One region of the Terribacillus aidingensis genome, then DNA from elsewhere that is predicted to be linked to it. Evidence: riboswitches for the same ligand, from Rfam matches in the RefSeq annotation. Region 1 holds a riboswitch; the other holds the start of a gene.
What was found. A riboswitch is a leader RNA that binds a small molecule or an ion and turns the genes downstream of it on or off. The one in region 1 is predicted to bind FMN.
Positions count from the first base shown of each region.

Region 2: linked by a shared signal. The riboswitch ahead of ribE (riboflavin synthase) and the one ahead of ABXS78_RS12280 (ECF transporter S component) in region 1 are both predicted to bind FMN.

Region 1 covers NZ_CP159996.1:2,329,293-2,332,709, forward strand. The annotation lists gene ABXS78_RS12265 (1,4-dihydroxy-2-naphthoate polyprenyltransferase) at 1-40, shown strand, start outside; gene ABXS78_RS12270 (PaaI family thioesterase) at 133-519, shown strand; gene ABXS78_RS12275 (TraR/DksA C4-type zinc finger protein) at 536-919, shown strand; gene ABXS78_RS12280 (ECF transporter S component) at 1,125-1,703, opposite strand; FMN riboswitch at 1,893-2,038, opposite strand; gene ABXS78_RS12285 (M20/M25/M40 family metallo-hydrolase) at 2,097-3,155, opposite strand; gene ABXS78_RS12290 (thioredoxin family protein) at 3,266-3,417, shown strand, end outside.
Region 2 covers NZ_CP159996.1:380,214-383,630, forward strand. The annotation lists gene ABXS78_RS02090 (MFS transporter) at 1-729, opposite strand, end outside; gene ABXS78_RS02095 (winged helix-turn-helix domain-containing protein) at 732-1,352, opposite strand; FMN riboswitch at 1,508-1,648, shown strand; gene ribE (riboflavin synthase) at 1,985-2,632, shown strand; partial or broken gene ribB (3,4-dihydroxy-2-butanone-4-phosphate synthase) at 2,644-3,234, shown strand; gene ribE (6,7-dimethyl-8-ribityllumazine synthase) at 3,357-3,417, shown strand, end outside.

The sequences.
Region 1 (3,417 bases):
TGCTTTACTGATCCAGCAATTCGTACCACTTTCATTCTAATTATAGAAGCGGGCATCCTGCCCGCTTTTTTATATAGGTTTAATACAGCCTAGTACGGGAAATACATTACATACAGAAAGCAGGTTACTATTATGGACTTCTCAGATACATTAATGGAGCAGCTGCAAATGCGGGTGGTCGAAGCAAGCAAGGATCAGGTTGTGATGGAAATGCCCGTCGGGCCGCATAACCGGCAGCCAATGGGTTTCTTGCACGGAGGCGCCAGCGTAGCTCTGGCAGAGACAGCAGCAAGTATCGGCGGCAACCTGCACGCAGACCCATCAACACAGGCTGTGTTTGGACTGGAGATCAATGCAAACCATATTCGCAGTGTCCGGTCCGGTATCGTAACTGCGGTCGCTTCTCCGATTCATATTGGAAAATCGACGATGGTATGGCAAATAACGATTTCAGATGAGAATAAGGACCTGCTCTCTATCGCCCGCTGTACGCTGGCCGTGAAAACGAAAAGGCAATAAAGGAGATGGATTGAAAATGGATAAAAATAAATTGGATTATTTCCGCAAGCAATTGCTTGCAATGAAGGAAGAAGCAGAGGAACAAATGAAAGGGAATGACAGCTATAACAGCGCCAAGGAATTCCCTAATGATTCTACCGGGGAACTCTCGACAATCGTCAATCATCCAGGCGACCTTGGCACGGAGATGCATGACCGTGAGACAGCCGAAACATTGAAAGAAGTTGCACGTGAACGACTTCGCGATATTGAAGATGCACTAGATCGAATCGAAGAAGGCACTTACGGAGTAAGTGAGAAATCAGGCGAACCTATTCCGGAGGAGCGGCTGAAGGCTGAACCGACTGCCCGTTTACTTGTAGATGAACAAGCTGAATTAGAAGAAGCCAGAAGAGCTTAAAAAAGAGCATAAGAAAAGGCACCCTCGCAGGGTGCCTTTGTTAATTGCGGCGTATAAAGCCGTGCGGCCACATCCGCACGTGTCTAAGACGCGCTTTACCGACTTATGCAATTCAGCTCATCGCTAGACTATTGTAGCATGGACTACCCTTCTTTGCAACAACTGTTTTTAGGTCATAAAAAAAGCTCCCAACCGGGAGCTTCTCTTATGCTGCAGCTGTTCTTTTACGCTTCGCAAACCAAGGTTTCAATTTTGCAAATAGCGGTACGAAGACAATCGCAATGATGATACCTTTCAAAAGATTAAACGGCAGGATACCAGCAATGACTGCTGCCCATTTTGCATCAGCGCTCATTACAGGAGATCCTAAGAAGATGCTATATAACGGCAGGACAACAAAGTAATTCAACACACCCATTCCGACTGCCATGGTAACTGTACCCGTAGCCAATCCTGAAATAAGTGTTTTCTTGCCTGCTTTGAATTTATGATAAAAGTATGCTACCGGCATTACGAAAAGCATGCCTGCCAGGAAATTCGCTACGACGCCAACCGGGTCACCAGCACCTGTAAAGATAAGATATAATAAGTTCTTGATTGCCTCGACAGCAACACCTGCAAGTGGTGAAAACAGCAGTGCTGCAATCAGTACCGGAATTTCACTGAAGTCTATCTTCAAGTAAGGCGGCAGGAATGGAAGCGGGAAATTCAGCAGCATGAGCACCATGCTGATCGCTCCCAATAAAGCGAAAGTGATTGTTTTAGTTAACTTGGATGAACGCATAATCGTTCTCCTCCTTCATCTTGTTTATCGATTCTAACTCTTGATGAAGGGGAAGCTGCCTATCTACGTTAAAAAGCCCCGGAGCATAATGCTCTGGGGCTTGGAATATACGCAAATAAGCATGAAGATGTTAAACATACGGATACCGTATGGAAACAAGGATAGCCCGTTCGGCATCCCTCTTCTGCTTCGTATCTTCTCCCATCCAGACTTTCACTGTCGGTCCCGGACTTGCACCGGATCAGCCGCAGAACTACGTTCTGCGGGTCACGGACTTCAGCAGTTTTCCTGCTGTCACCGTCGGTCGGGAATTGCACCCTGCCCCGAAGATAGAATCGATTTAGTTTTGTTATTATATTATAACTGCTTTCTGCGCATTTGCAACCCCTATGCTCACAGATCCAATGGATTCAAGCTTTCTTCACCTGTAAGGTTTATCAGGAATTTTACCAATAGATCGATTTCCTGCTGGATGACCTGCAAACTTACTGTTTCTACCGGAGAGTGCATATAGCGAAGCGGCAAGGATACGAGCGCAGTCGACACACCTTTACCTGTATAGCGCATCTTATCTGCGTCCGTACCGGTGATTCGCGGCGTCAATTCGTATTGCAGCGGAATGTCCAGTTCCTTCGCTGCTTGCTCCAGCAAAAGATTTGCTTTACGGTTGATAGGTGCGCCTTTCGCCAGCACGGGACCCCCGTCCAAGCTGACATCCACTGCTTTACGCTTATTGACACCTGGATGGTCAGTCGCAAATGTAACGTCACAGGCAATCGCTAAATCCGGCTGGATTCCAGCTGCTGCGAAGTACGCACCTCCCATATTCGTTTCTTCATTCACTGTGCTGACTGCATATACGCCAACATTGACGTTCTCTTGCTTAAGCCGTCGGACAACTTCTCCTACGATGAATGAACCTGTACGGTTATCCAAACCTCGCCCAGTAACATAACGATCCATCAGCACTGATGGCTGCCGCTGGTACACGATCAAGTCACCTACTTGCACGTATTGCTCCATTTCCTGTTTAGACTTAGCTCCGCAATCAATATACAGATCTGGCAGTTCAAAGTCTCCCTTTACGCCTCCGAGATGCATCGCATTTACACCTACGACACCTGGAATCGTCTTGTTATAGCCTATGACCTGTACGGTCATACCGAGTGCAGCTTTTGCATTGAAGCGTCCCATTTCATCAATCTGCAGGAAACCGTTCTGGTCTATCCCCGTTACGACCATCGCAATTTCATCACAATGACCAGCAAGCAGCACTTTGAATTCTGCATCTGGATTCACTACTGCAATGGCATTACCTGACACATCTGTACGCATCTCATCTGCGTATGGAGCATATTCCTTCATCCACTTCTTCTGTATATCCATTTCATAGCTGGACGGAGATGCCGTCCGCAGCAGCTCCATTAAAAATCCCTGATTCTCTAGTTGCATATCTATCCGCCTTTTTATGTAGTCTTCTATCACTGTAGCATATTCAGAGGCTTATTTGTTTAGTTTATCCTACCGCTCGGGTAAACTAAACATCAGAAAGGATGAGGCACATGACGACATTAAACGAATGGTTTGAAAAAGGTATTAATATCGATGCGTATTTGGACTCCATGCAAACACATAAAGAAAATACAATGCATATCTACGATCACTACGAGCTTCCAGCTGACACAGAGTTTTTCAACACACTCCGCTCCCAAAA
Region 2 (3,417 bases), 1.6 Mb from region 1:
CGCCATGGCGGCACCAATTGCCAGATTGCATAGTACTGCTCCAAAGAGTGCAGCAGCTAAAATGGTTGTAAAAAGTATCTTAAGTCCTTCTTTAAGTTCAGTGATGTAAGTGCTGAAGACAGAACGCGTATTATCGGCTTCACTGGTTTGCGCTCTATGGTGTGGGATTCTAAGGAAGCTGAATAAAAGGAAAGCAATACAGAAGGCAAAAGAATCGATGATGAATAGTAGTGTTGCTCCAAAGACAGCAATCATTACGCCTGCGATGGCATTAAAGATGAGATCGACACCTTGGTAAGCAAAGGAGAATAGTGCATTACCAGCAGGGAGTTCTTCTTTTTTCAGAACGATTGGCAATGCTTTTGTTTCTGTCGGATATGCAAATGCGTTAATAAAGGTCAGAATCGGCATGATGACGAGCAGCAGTGTAACAGACAGAAAGTCCAGCCAAGCTGCAAGTGGAATCAGCAGTATAAGCACGGCTTGCAGTGCTTGTGTCCACATCAGCGTGCTGCGAATTTGCCATCGATCAACCAGTGGCCCAATCAGGAATTGCAGTAGGTTCGGGATTTGTGTCAAGGCTCCTGCCAGACCTGAATAAAATGTGCTGTCGCTCAGATCATAAACGAGCCACATGGCCGCTATGAAATAAATGCTGTCTCCAATATTGCTTATAATTCGCCCCGAGAAAAGCAAGCCATAGTTACGCTGTTTCAGTATAGTGAACATCCTTAATCCTCCTCTTCCATCTCTACTTGATCAAATGATGGTGTGTCGATTTCAAAACCATAAGCGGAAAAATGATACAGCTTACCATTGGAATCATATTCAGCTGCCTCACTTTTTTCTCGCAGCTTCTCCATCAAACCGAATAAACCCTGAATAAACTCCTGAAAATCTGCTTCAGTGGCGCTGATTTCCCATATACTTCCGACTTTATCCCAATCTTTCGGATCAGTGGAACCGGCTGCTTTTGCAAAGGATGATTCTGGTGCAGTAAGGATCGCTGATTTTGTCTTATTTGTCATTTGTACATATAGCTGTCTTGTCGATTCACTGAGTTCTTCCGCGTAAGGCAGTAGATCTTCTGATGGGAAAAAGCCTCTGGCCGCAGCTCGATAGAATTTCTGTACAATACCATTTTTTTCTTCAGTCCGAATCACTTCGATCAAGCCGTTTTTCTCCAACTCTTTCAAATGATAATGAATCTTCGGTCTGCTCGTTTCCAGCAAGACAGCAAGCTGCTGTCCGGTATAAGATGTTTCAACTAACTTCATGATCATCTCTGCACGCAGCGGGTCACTGATTGCTTTTAACTGTTCAAAGGTTGTTAATGCCATAGCTTGTTTCATTGTATTCCTCCTCTTGTAAACATTTCTTGATCGGTCAAATTTATTTTACAGCTTTAGTTTAGTTATGGTTCCACTTATTGTCAATTAAATTTTCAGACTTTTTTCTTGCTGTACAACAACATAAAAAATATGTTAAAGTAGAGGCAATCGAATAGGTTTTCTCTTGGGGCAGGGTGAAATTCCCGACCGGCGGTGATAGGCAGCATAGCTGTCTTCAGTCCGTGACCCGTTATTATAACGGTGGATTTGGTGAGATTCCAAAGCCGACAGTACAGTCTGGATGGGAAAGAGGAAACGGCGTGCTATCCACACGCCACCAGCAGCTATTTCGTTGATTGACGATAGCTTGTTTCGCTATACTTTTAAAGCCAAAGCCCCAGAATCCATTATTCTGGGGCTTTTTATATGAAAGTTAGTGCTAGTTAGGAGCAAATTGGCAGGAGCGGCCAGCTTGCACCTTATTCGAGTGATTCATTTACAAGAATTTTGGTAAAAGATATATTGAATTGTTATAACCCCAAATAACCGTCACACAGCCCCAAGACGGTAATATTCCCGTTCGTAAGCATGACAGCAAGTGAAAATAACTTCTTGTTTCCTTGAGAAGCTCTCAGAAGAAAAGGAGGAGAAAAGTGTTTACTGGAATCATTCAGGAAGTAGGCAGCATTATTGATGTGAAAAGACAGGATAAGGCGATGCAGCTCACAATTGCCAGTGAAAAGCTGACAACAGATATGCACGTTGGGGACAGTATCTCCGTTAACGGTGTCTGTCTTACAGTTACTAGTTTCACCCCGTCTTATTTTCAGGCAGATGTGATGCCGGAAACGTTCCATTACAGTTCTTTGTCCAATTTGCAAAGTTCCGATCAAGTGAATCTGGAACCTGCTTTGCAGCCTAATGGAAGACTGGGAGGCCATTTTGTGAGTGGTCATGTAGATACAACAGGATCTATCCTATCCATTCGAGATGAGTCAAATGCTCGTTACATTGACATTGCTGTAACAAAAGGCCTGCAGTATTTGATGTCCAAAGGTTCAATTTCAGTTGATGGTGTGTCATTGACGGTGTTTGAAGTCCGGGAAGATACATTTACTATTTCGCTTATTCCGGAGACGAGGAAAGCGACAATCTTAGGCGAAAAGAAAGCTGGCGATCTAGTCAATCTCGAATTTGACCAGCTTGCTAAATACATGGAACGGTTGCTGGAGCATCGAAAAAGTCCACAGTCTGCAGGCATTACGGAAGAGACGTTAGCGCAGCACGGATTCATGGATTAGGAGGGAAATGTATGAAGACGACAATAGACATCGCAATAGAATACTTGAAAAGCGGTAAACCGATCATCGTTACAGACGATGAAGCAAGAGAGAACGAAGGAGATTTGCTGGCTTTAGCAGCGTATGCAAGCCCAGAAACAGTTAATTTTATGGCTTCTGTCGGAAAAGGTCTTATCTGTGCGCCTATTTCCCGGGAAATTGCCGAAAGATTGGATTTGCCGCCGATGGTAGCTAATAATACAGATCCGCATGGGACAGCTTTCACCGTTAGTATTGATCATATTGATTCTACTACTGGTATCAGTGCATTCGAACGGTCTCATACGATTTCCAAGCTGGCAGAAAGTGCAAGTAAACCGTCTGACTTCCAGCGCCCGGGACATATTTTTCCGCTGATCGCCCAGCAAAACGGTGTGCTGGAAAGACCTGGACATACAGAAGCAGCTGTTGATCTCGCTAGACTAGCAGGAACAGCAGAAGCCGGCTATATATGCGAAATCATGAATGAGGACGGTACAATGGCGCGCATGCCGGAACTTGAGAAATTAGCTGAGTTCCACCAGCTGCCAATTATCACAATCGCTGATTTAATTGCATATCGAGAACTTCAAGAAGCTAAAGTGGAGAAATAAACAGTAAAGATTTGCGAAAGTGCAGCAAGCATAAAACATTATCGAATACAAAAGATGAGGACATACTGTCCCATATATAAAGGAGTAATCATATGGTTAACGTACTAGAAGGAAATGTAGTAGGATCAGATTTGAAAATTGGAATTGTTGTAG